4 regions of the Streptomyces sp. NPDC058274 genome follow, and region 3 is predicted to be linked to each of the others. Evidence: riboswitches for the same ligand, from Rfam matches in the RefSeq annotation. Region 3 holds a riboswitch; each other region holds the start of a gene.

Evidence for each region. A riboswitch is a leader RNA that binds a small molecule or an ion and turns the genes downstream of it on or off. The one in region 3 is predicted to bind cyclic di-AMP.
Region 1: linked by a shared signal. The riboswitch ahead of ACFVYF_RS04530 (M23 family metallopeptidase) and the one ahead of ACFVYF_RS11615 (transglycosylase family protein) in region 3 are both predicted to bind cyclic di-AMP.
Region 2: linked by a shared signal. The riboswitch ahead of ACFVYF_RS12665 (C40 family peptidase) and the one ahead of ACFVYF_RS11615 (transglycosylase family protein) in region 3 are both predicted to bind cyclic di-AMP.
Region 4: linked by a shared signal. The riboswitch ahead of ACFVYF_RS31755 (transglycosylase SLT domain-containing protein) and the one ahead of ACFVYF_RS11615 (transglycosylase family protein) in region 3 are both predicted to bind cyclic di-AMP.

Annotation. Positions count from the first base shown of each region.
Region 1 covers NZ_JBHVXW010000002.1:23,102-27,372, reverse strand. Annotated here, with positions in the region: tRNA gene ACFVYF_RS04540 (tRNA-Met) at 3-76, shown strand; gene ACFVYF_RS04535 (PP2C family protein-serine/threonine phosphatase) at 388-1,515, shown strand; cyclic di-AMP (ydaO/yuaA leader) riboswitch at 1,771-1,928, shown strand; gene ACFVYF_RS04530 (M23 family metallopeptidase) at 1,940-2,983, shown strand; gene ACFVYF_RS04525 (aldo/keto reductase) at 3,156-4,103, shown strand; gene ACFVYF_RS04520 (PrsW family intramembrane metalloprotease) at 4,216-4,271, opposite strand, start outside.
Region 2 covers NZ_JBHVXW010000005.1:121,624-125,894, forward strand. Annotated here, with positions in the region: gene ACFVYF_RS12645 (8-amino-7-oxononanoate synthase) at 1-10, shown strand, start outside; gene ACFVYF_RS12650 (DUF397 domain-containing protein) at 41-265, opposite strand; gene ACFVYF_RS12655 (helix-turn-helix domain-containing protein) at 275-1,132, opposite strand; gene ACFVYF_RS12660 (ATP-binding protein) at 1,383-1,838, shown strand; gene ACFVYF_RS12665 (C40 family peptidase) at 2,136-2,609, opposite strand; cyclic di-AMP (ydaO/yuaA leader) riboswitch at 2,613-2,813, opposite strand; gene ACFVYF_RS12670 (hypothetical protein) at 3,152-3,460, opposite strand; gene ACFVYF_RS12675 (ATP-dependent Clp protease proteolytic subunit) at 3,468-4,103, opposite strand.
Region 3 covers NZ_JBHVXW010000004.1:394,427-398,697, reverse strand. Annotated here, with positions in the region: gene ACFVYF_RS11625 (septum formation initiator family protein) at 1-105, opposite strand, end outside; gene eno (phosphopyruvate hydratase) at 227-1,522, opposite strand; gene ACFVYF_RS11615 (transglycosylase family protein) at 1,912-2,589, opposite strand; cyclic di-AMP (ydaO/yuaA leader) riboswitch at 2,594-2,759, opposite strand; gene ACFVYF_RS11610 (transglycosylase family protein) at 2,976-3,983, opposite strand.
Region 4 covers NZ_JBHVXW010000021.1:149,263-153,533, reverse strand. Annotated here, with positions in the region: gene ACFVYF_RS31765 (CocE/NonD family hydrolase) at 1-1,414, shown strand, start outside; gene ACFVYF_RS31760 (hypothetical protein) at 1,464-1,787, shown strand; cyclic di-AMP (ydaO/yuaA leader) riboswitch at 2,058-2,217, shown strand; gene ACFVYF_RS31755 (transglycosylase SLT domain-containing protein) at 2,221-2,964, shown strand; gene ACFVYF_RS31750 (HAD family hydrolase) at 3,003-3,815, opposite strand; gene ACFVYF_RS31745 (FAD-dependent oxidoreductase) at 4,051-4,271, opposite strand, start outside.

The sequences.
Region 1 (4,271 bases), on a different contig from region 3:
GACGCGGGGTGGAGCAGCTCGGTAGCTCGCTGGGCTCATAACCCAGAGGTCGCAGGTTCAAATCCTGTCCCCGCTACTGAAGGCCAAGGGCCGGAACTCAGATATTGAGTTCCGGCCCTTGGTGTTTGCCGTGGGGTCCGATCCGTCCGATCCGGGTCCCGCCCTGTGCGCCGGACGTCATCCGGTCGGCCCTCAGCGGTCGCCGCCCGCCCCCGCGCCGGGAAGCCTGGACGGGTGGGGCAGCAGGGAGGTTCACAGCGGCCGGAGAAGGCGTCCGGCGGGGCCGGCCGCGAGGCCGATCCCGATGGGTATGAGCGGGCCGGGGGCCGGTTGCCCGGGGATGCCGATGGGTTCGAGTGGGCCGGGGGCCGGTTGCCCGGGGATGCCGTGCCTGATCCCGGGCTCGGGGAGAGTCCGTCCCCCGCCGCTGCCGAGCCGGCCACCCGGCGCATCTCGCGCGCCCGCAGCTTCGTCCGGGCGCTGCCCGCGCTGCTCATCGTGGTCGGGATCGTCTACGACTACCTCACCCCCTCGGACTTCACCGCGGCCCCCCTCTTCACCGCGGCCCCGCTGGTCGCCGCGCCCCTCTTCTCGCTGCGCGGCACGATCCTCACCGGCCTCGGCGCCCTGGTGTCCGTCCTCACCATCCACATCAGGCTCGGCATCGCCCTGAACGTCGACTCGGTCACCGAACTGGTCACCGTGGCGACCGTCGCCGTCCTGGCCGTCCTCATCAACATCCTGGTCCGGCGCACCGACGAGCGGCTCGCCTCCGCCCGCGAGATCGCCGAGGCCGCCCAGCGCGCCGTCCTGCCGCGGCCGGCCGAACGGATCGGCGGCTTCGAGTTCGCGGCCCGGTACGAGGCGGCGCAGGCCGACGCGTTCATCGGCGGCGACCTGTACGCGGTGCAGGACTCCCCGCACGGCGTACGGCTGGTGGTGGGCGACGTACGGGGCAAGGGCATGGGCGCGGTGGCGGCCGTCGCGGTGGTCATCGGATCGTTCCGGGAGGCGGCCGAGCACGAGTCGACGCTGGAGGCGGTCGCCCAGCGACTGGAGCGGGCGCTGGCGCGCGAAGGGACCCGGCGCGACGGACTCGACGCCTTCGAGGGGTTCACCACGGCCGTCCTCGCCGAGATCCCGCACGGCGACGGCGTCGTACGCATCGTCAGTCGCGGCCACCCCCCGCCCCTGCTCCTGGGCGCGGACGGCACGCTGCGCGTCCTGGACGCCGCGGAGCCCGCACTGCCGCTCGGGCTGGGCGAGTTGGGCAGCCGGCCCGACCGTGCGGAGGAGGCGGCCTTCCCGAGCGGGGCCACGCTGCTCTTCTACACCGACGGGCTCTCGGAGGCGCGTGACGGGCGCGGGGAGTTCTACGATCCGGCGGCGCGGCTGGCCGGACGGGTCTTCGCCGGCCCCGACGCGCTGCTGGCAGCCCTCACGCGAGACGTGCGCCGGCACACGGGCGGCGGGACGACGGACGACCTCGCGCTGCTCGCCGTACGCCGGCCATGAGCGTCGTACGAACTGTTCTTGATCGTTGTCACCGGAGGTGACCGGATGGCACCCCTCCGCATAACAGCTGACGAACCGTCAATTGAACTGGGGTTTATGAGGCGTGGTCAACTCGCCCGTTTTCCACCCCTCATGACCCGTAAGTCCAGGCGGAAGACGTTAATGATCAGTCCGAACAGCTTGGAATCCGTAGCCCGAGTCTATTAACGTTCGATAACGCAGCGCGGTCGTCACAGCCGTCACTGGAGTCGGCTCCGTGCGCACGCGCCGAATCCCGCAAGGGAACCGGGGAACCACCAACTTGGGGTGAATCGAGCGTCTTTCGCGGTGGATCACACTGCGGTTGACGCGCGTAGGAGACCTTCCTGCTCCGAACCCGTCAGCTAACCCGGTAGGCGAGAAGGAAGGAAAGGAGCGCGCCCACGTGGCGTCAAACCGGCCTGCACAACCCACCTCGTTCGCGCCGAGTGAGAAGCAGAGCGACACCTTCGGCTACGGCCGCGGCAGCGACGAGGGGCCCTGGGAGGAGTGGAATCCCACCGCGGATTCCGTCCGTCCCGTCCGCGGCCGGCACCGCGTCTCCAAGCAGCGTGGCGGAGGACTCGCCCGCAGCTCCACCGTTCTGGGCGTCGGCGTCATCGCCGCCGTCGGTGCGGGTGGCATGGCCACCGCGCAGACCGGCAAGCCCCCGGTGTCCATCTCGATGCCCGACCTGTCGTCGGTCGCCACCTCGGCCAAGGCCCTGATATCCGACGGCGAGGCCCCTGCGAAGGGCTCCGCCACCCCGCTCACCAGCGCCGGTCTCACCACCGACGACACCGCGCAGGGCACCACCGACGCCGGCGAGGCGCTGCGCGCGCGGATCATGCAGCAGGCCGAGTCGCAGCAGGACCAGGTCGACAGCGCGGCCCAGCGGGCCGCCGAGACCGCCGCCGCGAAGAAGGCCGCCGCCGAAGCGTCCAAGACGCAGGACGAGGCGAAGGCCAAGGCCGCCGCCGTCAAGAAGAAGGCGGAGGAGGAGGCCAAGCAGAAGGCCGAGGCCGAGCGCCTCGCCAAGCTGGCCAAGAGCTACTCGCTGCCCACCTCCTCGTACACGCTGACCTCGCGCTTCGGCGAGGCCGGCGCGCTGTGGTCCTCGGGGTACCACACCGGCCTCGACTTCGCGGCTCCCACGGGCACGCTGATCAAGGCCGTCCACAGCGGCACCATCACGGAAGCGGGCTGGGCCGGTTCGTACGGCTACCGCACGATCCTGACCCTCGATGACGGTACGGAGCTGTGGTTCTGCCACCAGTCCTCCATCAGCGCGAGCGTGGGGCAGAAGGTGGCCACGGGTGACGTCATCGGGCGCGTGGGCGCGACCGGCAACGTGACCGGGCCGCATCTGCACCTTGAGGTGCACCCCGGCGGCAACGCCACCGGAATCGACCCGATGGCCTGGCTGCAGAGCAAGGGACTCAACCCCTGACAGCTTCCGGGCGCCCATGACGGCTCCTGGCAGCCACATCGGCACCCGGCATCCCTGACAGTTTCCCGGTGTGAGCGCCTCGCCTTCTACGCGGGGCGCTTCGCCCGTTTCGTGCGGGCTTTTCCGCGGGCTTGCGGAATAGATGGCTCCGCCACCGGTGTTGCTGATCGACATGACTTCTCTTCGCAAGCTGGGCCCGTCCGAGCTCGAGGTCTTCCCGCTCGCCCTCGGCGGCAACGTCTTCGGCTGGACCGCAGACGAGACACAGTCCTTCGCCGTGCTGGACGCCTACGCGGCCGCGGGCGGCAACTTCGTGGACACCGCCGACACGTACTCCGCCTGGGTGCCGGGCAACAAGGGCGGTGAGTCGGAGACGATCATCGGCAAGTGGTTCGCCGCGCGCGGCAACCGCTCCGACATCGTCCTGGCCACCAAGGTGGGCTCCCACCCCGACTACAAGGGGCTGGCCCCGGACAACGTGCGGGCCGCGGCCGACGCGTCGCTGCGCCGGCTGGGCACGGATTACATCGACCTCTACTACACGCACCGCGACGACCCCTCCGTCCCCGTCGAGGACATCATCGGCGCGCTCGACGAGCTGGTGCGGGCGGGCAAGGTGCGGGCCATCGCCGCCTCCAACATCTCGCCCGAGCGGCTCCAGGAGTCCCTGGAGTTCTCCGACCGCGAGGGGCTGGCGCGGTACGTCGCCGTCCAGCCGGAGTACAACCTGGTCTCGCGCGAGACGTACGAGGGTCCGCTCCAGGAGGTCGCCTCCCGCTCCGGCCTGGCCGCCGTCCCGTACTACGCGCTCGCCTCCGGCTTCCTCACGGGCAAGTACCGGCCCGGTACGACCGTCGACTCCCCGCGGGCGGGCGGCGCCGCCAAGCACCTGGAGACGGAGCGTGGTGTGAACGTCCTCGCGGCCCTGGACGAGATCGCCCGGACCCACGACGTCCCGGTCGCCACGGTGGCGCTGGCCTGGCTCGCCGCCCAGCCGACGGTGGCCGCGCCGATCGCCTCCGCGCGGACGGTCGAGCAACTGCCCGCGCTGCTGGGGGTCGCCGACCTGACCCTGACGGACGGGGAACTGACGACGCTGACGAAGGCGTCGGCCGTGTAGTTCCGTCTCGCGGAAGCGTGTTCCCGTCGCTGGGCCGGAGTCCTTTCCGCCGCGACGGTGATCAGCCGTGACGGTGTTCTCCGGCGGTGCCGTACCCGCCGTACCCCCGTGTCTACGACCGATACGGGTTGTACGCGGGATACGGCGCCGCCGGACCGGCATAAGGCG
Region 2 (4,271 bases), on a different contig from region 3:
TACGAGGTGAATGACGTGAACGGGTCGAACAGCTCGGGGGTCAGCTCAGCGCGGCGATGAAACCCTCCCAGGCGGCAGGGGCGAAGAGCAGGGCGGGTCCCGCCTCGTTCTTCGAGTCACGGACGGCGACCAGCCCGGCCCACGGGCCCGGTCCTGGTCGCGCGGTCTCGACACAGTTGTTCATTCCGGTGCTGCGGCTGCTGCGCAGCCAGCGCACGCCGTGCAGAGAAGTACTGGAAGCTACGTACCGAGGCATTGCGGACATGGTGCCTCCTTACGCGCCGTCACGTATCGCGGCGATGTAGTCCAACGAGTCCTTGGGCGAAAGGGCGTGGAACTGAAGGGCGTTGAAGGCCTCGCTGTAGGCCTGGAGGTCTTCTTTCCGTTCGAGGTAGAGGCTACTCGTCATGTGGTCAAGAACAACTACGTCCAGATCAGTTGTGTTCGGAAATGAGAAGATAACGAAAGGCCCGCTGATGCCGATATGGGCTCCGGCGGCGAACGGCAGCACCTGAAGCCGCACGTGAGGAAGGTGCGCCGCCGCCAGCAGCCGCGCCAGCTGCCGTTCCATCACCTCCGGGCCGCCGACCGTCCGGCGCAGCACCGCCTCGTCGAGCACGGCGGTCAGCTCCAGCGGCGGATTCGAACGCAGCACGTCCTGCCGGGCCAGCCGTACTTCGACCAGCGCGTCCAACTTGCGCTCCTCCAGGCCGTCGACGGCGGCCCGGGTCACCGCACGGGCGTACTCACGCGTCTGCAACAGCCCCGGCACCACGGAGGTCTCCAGCGTGCGCATTCCGCTGGCCTGCGACTCCAGACTGATGAAGTCGCGGTACGTGGGCGGCAGTACACCGCGGTAGGCGTGCCACCAGTGATGGCGGCCGTTTCCCTCGGAGCCTGCCAACCCGACGAGTAACTCGCGCAGTTCGGGGTCCACCACGCGGTACGCGTCGAGCAGCAGACAGACGTCGGCCGGCTTCACTCCGCTGATGCCGGTCTCGATACGGCTCACCTTGGACTGGTGCCAGCCGACCAGGCGGGCCGCCTCGCCACTGGTGAGGCCCGCCGCGGCGCGCAGGCCGCGCAGCTCGGCGCCGAGCTTGCGGCGCCGCACCGCTGGACCGTGTTGCATGGCCGTCTCCTTCCGCCCGGCACGCGGCTGTCACGGCGACGGTAGAGGATGAGCAGGGGGCCCGCCCAAATACGGTCGGTCGTCGGAGAGTTCACCGCTTCGAGCGACAGATATATGCATATCTCCGTGGATCGCCACCCGTGACCCCCGCAGTGATGGCAATCTGGCGCGAAGCACCAAGTCCGGGACCGTACTCGAACCATCCGCTCCGTGTCGGACTCCGGTCCCGTGGGAAAGGGACGACGTCGCCATGGCAGATCACCAGGAAGCATCCGTCACTCTGCCGAGCGATCCCGCCTCGGTCTCCGCGGCCCGAAAATACGTCGCCACCGTGCTGGCCGAGTGGGGCCTGCCGGGCGACACGGACATCGCCGACACCGTGCGCCTGATCGTGTCCGAACTCGCCACCAACGCCGTCCAGCACACGTTCGGGCAGTCGCCCACCTTCACGGTGGACCTCTGTCTCGACCGTGACGAGCATCTGCGCATCGGCGTCACCGACAGCCATCCGCGCTTCCCGAAACGCCTGCCCGCGGCCGTCCAGCAGGACAACGGGCGGGGCATGGTCATCATCCGCTGGCTGACCGCCGAGTACGGAGGCAAGCTGACTGTCCGGCCCACCCGGGAGGGCGGCAAGACGGTCGCGATCCAACTGCCGTGGTCGCTCCCCGCAGAGCCGGTGACGGCGGGCCAGCAGGAGCCTTGACGCGGCGGCCGTGCTACGAGGGTCCGCGAGCGTGTGCGTCCCGTACGGGTGCGCTGCGGCGCCACGGGGCCGGAAGCACCTGGATCGCCGGACACCAGGACCGCAACGACACGTCCGTACGCCCGTATGGGTGACGTGACGTCCCTTGCATGACCGGTGAAGGCGCGGCCGGCGCGCTCAGGGGCTGCTGCGCGCTCTGTGGGCGCTGTCCGGCCCGAGCTCAAGGGCGGGGTCGCCGCGAGGCGTCGTCGGCCCTCCGGGGGGTGACGGCACGGGCCGTCACCCCCCGGAGGCGGATCAGCCGACCCGGCCGTACCAGACGCTCTTCGTCCAGATCTTCTGGAGCTTCACGACCTCTCCGGTCTTCGGGGAGTGCCAGATCCGTCCCTTCCCGGCGTAGATGCCGACGTGGTAGACGTTCCGGCCCGAGTGGAAGAACACGAGGTCTCCGGCCTTGCGGTGCGAGGCCGAGACGTGGTGGCTCTTGTTGTACTGCGCCGCGGCCGTACGAGGCAGCTTCTTGCCCGCCTTCTTGTACGAGTAGAGCGTGAGCCCGGAGCAGTCGAAGCGACGCGGTCCCGTGGCTCCGTACTTGTACGGGGAGCCCTTCTTGGAGGCCGCGATCTGGAGTGCCTTCGTCGCAGGTGTGGCCGCTGCGGCGTCGGATGCGACGCCCGGAACCACGAGGCTGCCGCCCACGGCGGCGATGGTGAGAGCCGAGGCCGTACCGGCCCTGGTCCACAGCGACGGGACACGATTGAGCGCAGTCATGCGCAACCCTTCGTCAGCCGCCTGTGAAGGATGACCTGTCGGATTCGGGCTGGCGAAGTTGCCCGGCCGCTGCTGCGGCTTCACCCCAAGGGCTGCTCGGAACGACTGTTCCGGCGACCCGTCGTGCTTGGGTCCTCCACTCCTGCCGATCCACTCCTGTCGACCGGTCATCCGGGCGGCGGCAGGACTCGGCGTCCGCCCGGATCGCCCCGCCGCTTTGGCGGGGTCTTGTCGTCGGAAGGGATCTTCACCCATGGATGTCTGAAAAACCGAACGGAACCGGGGATTTGTGGGGTTACTCACCACTCACCCGTTCGGGTGGACACCCCCTGTTTCGAACGGGGGTTGGGGGTGCCGACCAGCCCCGCACCTGCGGCGGAATGCCTCATTCCGCCCGGACTGTACGCGCGTTGCGCAAGTCGTGAGGGCCCTCGAAGGGGGGCCTGTCTACGCCATTGGGGGGTACACCGTTTGGTGCGTTTGTGTCCTGGTCCGGACACCTCGCCGGGCGCTCGCACTTGGCCGGCGAGGGTGTGGGCGCGTCAGATCTGCGCGTCGGGCGGCACGGTGACGCGAGCCGCCCGGCGCTCGCCGTCCAGAACGCGCAGTGCGCGCGCCAGCGTCGGCGCGTGCACCTCGCTCTCGCCGCGCTGGTGCATCAGCGTGAGCGCGTCGCGCAGCGCCGTCGCCTTGCTCACCAGCGCCTGGGCGGCCCGCAGTCCGCGATAGGTGTCCCCGGGGCGGGCGGGGTTGATCCGGCCGAGCAGGTCGACCACGTCGAGGTAACGGTCGATCAACTCGGCCTCGGCGCGCGTCAGTGCGGGCAGCGGGGGCAATTCGGGTGGGAGCATCGGCAGTTCACCTCTCGCCGGGCGCGGTGCGCGAGACCTTGCGGCTCGCGATGATGCGGTCCACCAGTCCGTACGCCACCGCCGCCGGCGCGTCCAGAATCCTGTCCCGCTCGATGTCCGCGGCGACCCGCTCGGGGCTCTGCCCCGTGTGCCGCGCGAGCATCTCCTCCAGCATTGTGCGGGTGCGCACCAACTCCTCGGCCTGGATGGCCAGATCACTCGCCTGACCGTGGATCGGTTCGGGGATCGAGGGCTGGTGGAGGAGGACGCGCGCACCCGGCAGTGCGGAGCGTTTGCCCGGTGTGCCCCCGGCCAGCACCACGGCCGCGGCCGACGCCGCCTGGCCGAGGCAGACCGTCTCGACGTCGCAGGTGACGAACTGCATCGTGTCGTAGATCGCCGTCATCGCACTGAACGAGCCGCCGGGGGAGTTGATGTACAGCGAGATGTCCCGGTCCGGGGCCAGATATTCGAGGTGCATGAACTGGGCCATCACGTCGTTCGCCGACGTGTCGTCGATCGGTGTCCCGAGGAACACGATCCGCTCGTCGAGCAGCTTCGAGTACGGATCCAGCGTCCGGTGTCCCACCGCGGTGCGTTCGGTGAACTCGGGCAGGACATAGCGGGCGGACGGGCTGTCCATGGCGCACGCCTCCTTGATCGACTGATCGACGTCTGTAAAAAATGTACAGGACGTACGCTCGTCGTCCGTGGGGTCCTCGCTGACAGCGAAATCACGGCCGGGTGGGGTGCTCGACGGGACCCTTGCCCGCGGTCGTTTTCCGTGCGGGCAGAGGGGATCGTCCGCTCC
Region 3 (4,271 bases):
GGCCTGGCGCTTGGTCTGCGAGCGGTAGACCCGGGCCGCGGTCTGCTCACCGAGCGCCCGCAGCCTGGTCGCGGTGGAGAACCGGTCCCGGTCCTTCACGGCCATGAATCCCGCCTCCCCGGAACAAGCCCGTCACGTGCGTACGTCCCCGCACACGGTACGGGACCGAGTACGGGGACGTACGTACGACGCTTCCTACGCGGCTGAGGCTCAACCCTTGCTGTGCTTACTGGTTCGCGGAGCGAAACCGCGGGAAGGCGCTACGGCCGGCGTACACCGCGGCGTCGTCGAGGATCTCCTCGATGCGCAGCAGCTGGTTGTACTTGGCGACGCGGTCCGAGCGGGCCGGGGCGCCGGTCTTGATCTGGCCGCAGTTCACGGCGACCGCGAGGTCGGCGATGGTGACGTCCTCGGTCTCGCCGGAGCGGTGGGACATCATGCACTTGAAGCCGTTGCGCTGGGCCAGCTCGACGGCGTCCAGCGTCTCGGTCAGCGAACCGATCTGGTTGACCTTGACGAGCAGGGCGTTGGCGGAGCCCTCCTCGATGCCGCGGGCCAGGCGCTCCGGGTTGGTGACGAAGAGGTCGTCGCCGACGATCTGGACCTTGTCGCCCAGCTTGTCGGTGATGACCTTCCAGCCCGCCCAGTCGTCCTCGTACAGCGGGTCCTCGATGGAGACGAGCGGGTACGCGGAGACGAGCTCCTCGTAGTACTCGGTCATCTCGGCGGCCGAGCGGGACTTGCCCTCGAACTCGTACTTGCCGTCCTTGTAGAACTCGGACGCGGCGACGTCGAGCGCGAGCGCGATCTGCTCACCGGGGATGTAGCCGGCCTGCTTGATGGCCTCGACGATGAGGTCGAGGGCGGCGCGGTTGGACTCCAGGTTCGGGGCGAAGCCGCCCTCGTCGCCGAGGCCGGTGGACAGGCCCTTGGTCTTCAGCACCTTCTTGAGGGTGTGGTAGACCTCGGCGCCCCAGCGCAGCGCCTCGGAGAAGGACTCCGCGCCGATCGGGGCGATCATGAACTCCTGGATGTCCACGTTCGAGTCGGCGTGCGAGCCGCCGTTCAGGATGTTCATCATCGGGACGGGCAGCAGGTGCGCGTTCGGACCGCCCAGGTAGCGGAAGAGCGGCAGGTCGCTGGCCTCGGAGGCGGCGTGCGCGACGGCGAGGGAGACGCCGAGGATGGCGTTGGCGCCGAGCGAGCCCTTGTTGTCGGTGGCGTCCAGGTCGAACATCGCCTGGTCGATCAGCCGCTGCTCGGTGGCGTCGTAACCGACGAGCTCCGGGCCGATCTGCTCGATGACGGCGAGGACGGCCTTCTCGACACCCTTGCCGCCGTAGCGGTTGGGGTCACCGTCACGCAGCTCGATGGCCTCGAAGGCTCCGGTGGAGGCGCCGGACGGGACGGCGGCACGACCCGTGCTGCCGTCGTCGAGGCCGACCTCGACCTCGACGGTGGGGTTGCCTCGCGAGTCGAGGATTTCCCGGGCTACGACGACGTCGATGGACGGCACGAGCATCTCCTTCTTGGATGTGACGCGGGTACGCGGGGCCGCTCGGCCCCCCAAGCACGGAGCCGCGGTCGGCTCCGCGACATGAGCCTAACCGGCTCGGGGCGATCGGCCAGCCGGTCGACCAACCCATGGACGGAACCGAGAGTAAATTGTTTCCGAACGGAACAAAAACCTGCCCCCTACAAGAATGCGACCCCCGGACACGAAAAAGCCCCGCCCCGGTGCGTACGGGGGAGAACGCACCGGGGCGGGGCAGCCCGTGGGGGACGGGGGGCCCTCACGTGACCTCCACGATGGAGGTCACGGATGTGAGGGCGCTGTGGTTCAGCTGCGAGCTTCCCCAGCCTCGCGACCGGTCCGCCGGCCGGCCGGGGGGCTGTTTCGGCTCAGGGGTGTCAGCTCAGGTGGAGCTGCTGGCCCGGGAAGATGAAGTCGGCGTCGTCGACGATGTCCTTGTTCAGCTTGAACACCTTCTGCCAGCCGCCCTTGACGTTCTTCTTCTCGGCGATCGAGCTGAGGGTGTCACCCTTGACGACCTTGTACTCGCCGTCGCCCTTCTTGACCTTCTTGCCGGTCGGGGTCTCGACGGTCTTCTTGGCCGCGGGACGCTCCTGCGAGCGGGAGGCGCGCTGCTCCTGCGACTGGGTGCTCTGCTGCTGCGAGGGGGTCGTGCTCTGCGAGCTGCCCGAGTTCGACGGGGAGGCGCCGGACAGGCCGGTGCCGCAGGTCGGCCAGGCACCCTTGCCCTGCGCGGCGAGGACCTTCTCGCCGACGGCGATCTGCTGGGACTTGGAGGCCTGGTCGGCGGTGGAGGCGTACGAGGTACCGCCGTACGCGGCCCAGGTGGAGGACGAGAACTGCAGACCGCCGTAGTAGCCGTTGCCGGTGTTGATGGACCAGTTGCCGCCGGACTCGCACTGGGCGACGGTGTCCCACTCGGAGGTGGAGGCGGCGGAGGCGTTGCCGGCCGCCATCAGGGGGGCGGCGATGGCGACGCCGGTGACGCCGGCGAGCGTGGCGACACGGGTGGCCTTGGACGGGCGACGGTGCTTGCCCTTGCTGGAAAGCAGCATGAAGTGATCCCCTCACCGACGCCTGCGAGGTGAGCTGTCGGGTTCGGGCCGAGTGAGTTGCCCGGCCGCGCACTCTTCAGTGCGCGGCTTAACCCCAAGCCGTCCCGGTCAACTGTCCGGTGCGGCACTTACCTTGGGTCCCCCGCTCCTGCCTACGGCGCTTGAAGCGACGACTGTTCCCGTACGGCCGCTGGCAGGATTCGGCGTTGCGACCATCGGGGCCCGCTGTGGCGAGCGGTCACGACCGTAGACACGCGACCGACGGAATTTCAAAGACGATCAGGGCTTCTGAGACCCTTGTCTCATCTCGCCAAACCGGACATTACACGTCGAATCATGACGTGAACTGCCGCTGATTTGTACCCGATTCGCCAGCTGACAGCTACTTAGTCACTACCGAGCTCAAGGCTCTGACCGGGCAGGATGAGGTCGGGGTCGGCGCCGACCGACTTCTTGTTGTCGGCGTAGAGCTCGGACCATCCGCCCTGGAGGTCAAGGGAGTCGGCGATGGTCCAGAGACTGTCGCCGGGGCGGACGGTGTAGGAGCCGTCGGCGGCGTCACGGGCCGCACCGGAGTCGCGTGAGGCATGCCGCCCGGCCGCCCCCACGTCGCGCCCGTCGGACGAGCCGTTCGCATCGCTGCCGTCGGCGCTGTCACCGCGGTGGCGCCCCGAGCCGGCCGCGCCGGTCCCGGTCGCGTCGGTCGCCTCCGAAGAGTCGCCACTCTGCCCGGACTTGTCTGAGTCGTCACCCTTTGCCGTACCGGCGTCCGTGCTCGCCTCATCCGAGCTGCCGCTCGAACCCGAGGAGGCGTCGGACTTCGTCGAGTTTTCAGCCGAATCCGAAGAAGCGCCAGAAGAGGACGAATCGGGCGAGGGGGACTCGGACGGAGAGGAACTGGAGGAATCGGCCGGCGAGGAGTCGAGCGAACCCGACGTGCCGGACGAGTCCGTCGACCCGGACCCGTCGGACGACGAGGAGTCGCCCGCCACCCCCGTGTCGACCTCGACCGAGCCGGAGTCCTTGCTGAGCCCGGAGAGCGGCCCACAGGTGGGCCAGACGGCCAGACCCTCGCCGTCGAGGACCTTCTCGGCGACGGCGATCTGCTGGGAGCGGCTGGCCTGGTCGGCGCTCGGCGCGTACGCGAGACCGCCGTACTTCTCCCAGTTCTCCTGGGTCAGCTGCAACCCGCCGTAGTACCCGTTGCCGTCGTCCGCGCTCCACGTACCGCCGCTCTCGCATTCCGCGACCCGGTCCCACGTGGTGCCGTCGGCCGCGCTCGCGCCGGTGGCGCCGAGCAAGGGGATCGCGATGGCCGACCCGGTCACTCCTGCCGCGACGAGGAGGGCCGGAGCCTGACGGGGGCGACGGTGACGACCGTTCCCGGAGAGCATGCGGTTGCCTTTCGGTGACAGCAGTGAGGGGCGCGACGAAAGATCCATCGCGCTGATGCGTGAACGTAGCCGCACTCGAACGCTTGTCACAAGTCGATGCAGCGTAGATCACGTGAAGATCACATCTTTGACGGTGTGTCAGCTTTCGATCGGTCCGTGTGTCTGTCACCTGCGTGTGAGCCGGCTGTTGGCGGGGGTGCGGATCGGGGGGTGCGCTGCCGTCGGGGGGAGGTGCGTTGCCGTTGGGGGGCATGCGTTGCCGTTGAGGGCGGGCGGCTTGTGGCGGGG
Region 4 (4,271 bases), on a different contig from region 3:
GGCCGTCCTCGCGGTGGGCGGCTGGCACGACCCGTACCGGGACACGGTGCTGCGCCTGGTGGAGCACCTGCCGTCCGACCGGGTACGCGGACTGATCGGCCCCTGGTCCCACCAGTACCCGGACCGGGGGCTGCCGCCGGGCCCGGCGATCGGTTTCCTCCAGGAGACGCTGCGCTGGTGGGACCACTGGCTGAAGCCGGGGGCCGACGGCGGTTCCGGGGCGGGGGACGGGCCGGTCACCGGTGTGGACGGGGCTCGTGCGGCCGGCACCGGGGCGGGCGGGGCCGAGGTGGGCGGGACCAGGGTCGGGGCCCGGGATTCTCGCGTCGGCGTGATGGCCGAGCCGCTGCTCCGCTCGTACATCAGCGACTCGCACCCTCCGGCCACGGTGTACCCGACCCTGCCCGGCCGCTGGGTGGGCGACGACGCCTGGCCCTCCCCCGCGGTGACCCCGGTCACGTACGCGCTGGAGGGCGCGCCCGTACTGGTGCGCTCACCGCAGCACACCGGCCTGGACGCCGGCCGTTTCTTCCCGTTCGGCAACGACGCCGACCTGCCGCCGGACCAGCGCGAGGAGGACGCGAAGTCGGCGTGCTTCGAGTTCGAGGTGCCGGCGGAGACCTGGGTGCTGGGGCGGCCGCGGGTCCGGCTGCGGCTGACCTCCGCGGTGCCGCGGGGGCAGGTGATCGCGCGGGTCTGCGAGGTGTTCCCGGACGGGGCGTCGACGCTCGTCACGCGTGGCGTGCTGAACCTCTCCGCCCGCGAGGGCCGGGACCGGGCGGTGGAGTGGCCGTCCGGCGAGACCCAGGACGTGACCTTCGAGCTGAACGGCATCGGACACGCCTTCCCGGCGGGGCACCGCATCCGGCTGGCCGTCTCGTCGGCGTACTGGCCGTGGATCTGGCCGCAGCCCGGTTCGGACACCGGGTTCACCCTGGACCCGGAAGGAAGCTCGCTCGAACTGCCGGTGCGGGCAAGGGAGTCGGACCCGTCCATCACCTTCGAGGAGCCCGAGGAGTCCGCACCCCTGGGCGTCGTCGTCCCGGCGACGCTGGACGAACCCCGCCCGGAGCGCCTGGTCGTCCGCGATGTGGCGAAGGGCGAACGGCGCCTCGAGGTGGACCCGCGCTACGGCGGCACGCGCGTCTACCCCGACGGCCTGGAGTTCACCGAGGAAGCCCTGGAGACCTACACGATCGACGAGTCGGATCCCCTGTCGGCCCGTACCCGTTCGGAGTGGACCGTCCGTCTCCACCGCCCGGAGACGGGATGGGACGCGAAGGTCGAGACCCGCTCCGAAATCACCTGTGACGCAACGGACTTCATCACCTCGAACGAGGTGATCTGCAAGGACGGGGACGAGGTGGTCTTCCACCGGACGTGGGAGAGGAGAATCCCGCGCACGGCTGGGTAGACACCGACACGGCGGTGACGGAGCGCGGAGGGACGGGGCGCGGGGGGACATGGCGCGGACCGAGGAATTCCTGATGGACCTGGACGAGGGGATGCTCGCGTATTTCCGCGAGATGGCCCAGGAGATGGTCACCCGCTTCGGGATCTCGCGGGCGGAGGCCGTGGCGCGCATCAACGGGGCTTACGCGGACCGGGAGTTCGCGCCGTATCCCGATCTGATCTGCCATGAGCTCCCGGAGTACTGGGGCTACGGGCTGTACTTCAGGGCCAACGCGGGGCGGCTGCCGGACGACGACCCGGACACGGATCTCTCCGTGTGGGAGGTCCGGCCGGCTCCGGCGAGGGGCTCGGCCGCCTGGACCGTCGCGGAGTAATGCCCGAGTTGCCTGCATCGCCCCTTTGTTTGCGCTTGGTCGCGTGAAATGAGTCACGTCACAATGGATCAAGCGCCGCGCTCCGTCGAGCAATTTCCCCTTTGCGAAAGGCAAGTTGAGTTTCACGTTCCGGTCTAATCGGGCGATTTCCCCCGACGTCATGACGTGGCCAAGCGGGGTGCAACGGGAAATCCGGCCTTGTTCCCGACATGTGCTCTCGCATACGTTCGCGTCGATCCGAGCGGAACGCCGAATCCTGCCGCCGCCCGGAGCACCCATCCACCCACGCACGGCAGGAGCGGGGGACCCAGGTAAGTCGCCGGTCCGGTCACACCGGAACGGCTCGGGGTTAAGTCGCATGTCGCCATGCGGCCGGGCACCTCCAGCCCGAACCCGACAGCTCACCTCGCAGGCGCCCGAGAGGAAATTCGTCATGGCCGCACGAGGCAAGCACCGTCGTCCCAGAACCTCCCCCCTCACCCGCGGGTTCGTCGCCGCCGGAACGGGCGGAGCCGCACTCGCGCTCCCCATCGTGGGAGCTGCCAGTGCCCACGCCGCCCAGCCGGCCCAGGTCACCACGCAGGCCGTCCAGGCCGCGAAGGCCTCGGTGCCGCAGGTCCAGCTCGTGACGTACCAGGTGGCCGCCGGCGACACCCTGTCCAAGATCGCGCGCGAGCACTCCGCGAGCGCCGACTGGAAGAAGCTCTACGACGCGAACCGCGCGGTCATCGGCAGCGACCCGTCGACGATCCGCCCGGGCCTCAAGCTGACCGTGGGCACCAAGACCGCCAAGGCGGCCGCGAAGTCCTCCACGGCGGCCAAGACGACGGCGACCTCCGCCTCCACGAAGTCGTACGCGAACAACCTGGACGGCTGGATCAAGGAAGCCCTGGACATCATGGCCCAAAAGGGCATTCCGGGCACTTACGACGGCATCCACCGCAACATCATCCGTGAGTCGTCGGGCAACCCGCTGGCCATCAACAACTGGGACTCCAACGCCGTGGCCGGTACGCCGTCCAAGGGGCTCCTCCAGGTCATCGACCCGACCTTCTCCGCCTACCACGTGGCCGGCACCTCGACGAACCCCTACGACCCCGTCGCGAACATCACGGCCGCCTGCAACTACGCCGCCGACAAGTACGGCTCGATCGACAACGTCTTCGGGGCGTACTGAGCAGCCTTCGGGGCTACGGACGACGACGGGATCGCGGCCTAAGGAGCGGGAAACAGCCGCTCCAGTACGGCCGCGATGCCGTCCTCCGCGTTCGACAGGGTGATCTCGTCGGCGACGGCCCTGAGTTCGGGATGGGCGTTGGCCATGGCGACGCCGTGGGCGGCCCAGTCGAACATGGGGATGTCGTTCGGCATGTCGCCGAAGGCGATCGTCTCGGACGGCGGCAGACCCAGGTGGTCCGCGGCCAGGGCGAGACCCGTCGCCTTGGTCACGCCACATGGCTGGAGTTCGACGGTGCCGGGGCCCGACATGGTGACGGTCGCCAGCGAGCCGACCGTCACCCGGGCCGCCGACGCCAACTCGTCGTCGGTCAGGGTGGGATGGCGCAGCAGCACCTTGCTGATCGGCTCGGCCCAGAGGTCGTCACGCCGTCGCACCCGCACCGCGGGCAGCGTGGGGTGCGGCATCAGATAGCCGGGCTCGATGAGCGTGAGCCCGTCCACCCCGTCCTGGTCCACGGCCGCGTAGACCTGCCCGACCTCCGCCTCGATCTTGCCGAGCGCGGTCTCGGCCAGCTCCCGGTCCAGGGTCACCGACCAGAGCAGACGGCCGGCTCCGGCGTCGTACAACTGCGCGCCCTGGCCGCACACCGCGAGGCCCTCGCTGCCGAGTTCGTCGAGCAGCGGGCGCACCCTCGGCGTGGGGCGGCCCGTCACCACCAGGTGCCTCGCCCCCGCCGCAACGACTCTCCTCAGCACGGCCCGCGACCGGCCGGAGAGAGTGTCGTCGCCGCGCAGCAGCGTTCCGTCCAGGTCAGTGGCGATGAGTGAATATGCAGTCGGAGCGGCCATGATCCGAAGAATACGGATCGAACGTCTCAACGGCCCGGCGTGAACCGGACGACGTCCGGTATCCCGTCCGTCACGCCGTGCCCGGCCGTGACGGACGGGACGCGATCAACGAGCCCGCCGTGGGGCGCGCTTGCCCCCGTCGGCCACCGGGGCGCTGTTCCTCTCCCTCGCCTTCGCGTGACCGCCCCTTCAGGGGCTCGGCTCCCCCGGGACGTGACCGCCCCGGGGGTCCCCCTCAGCCGTGCGCCGACGCCAGGTGGGCGGCCAGCCGCGGGGACGCGAACTCCGTGCCGCACACGAACCGCATCACCGGCCCGTACGAAGCGGCCGCCGGCAGCCCCGTGAAATAGAGGCCGGGGACGGAGGAGCGATAGCCCGCGCCGAGCCTGGGCGTGCCCCGGCTCACCGCCAGCCGCGTACGCAGTTCGTGGCCGAGGAAGTCCATCGCCGCGATGT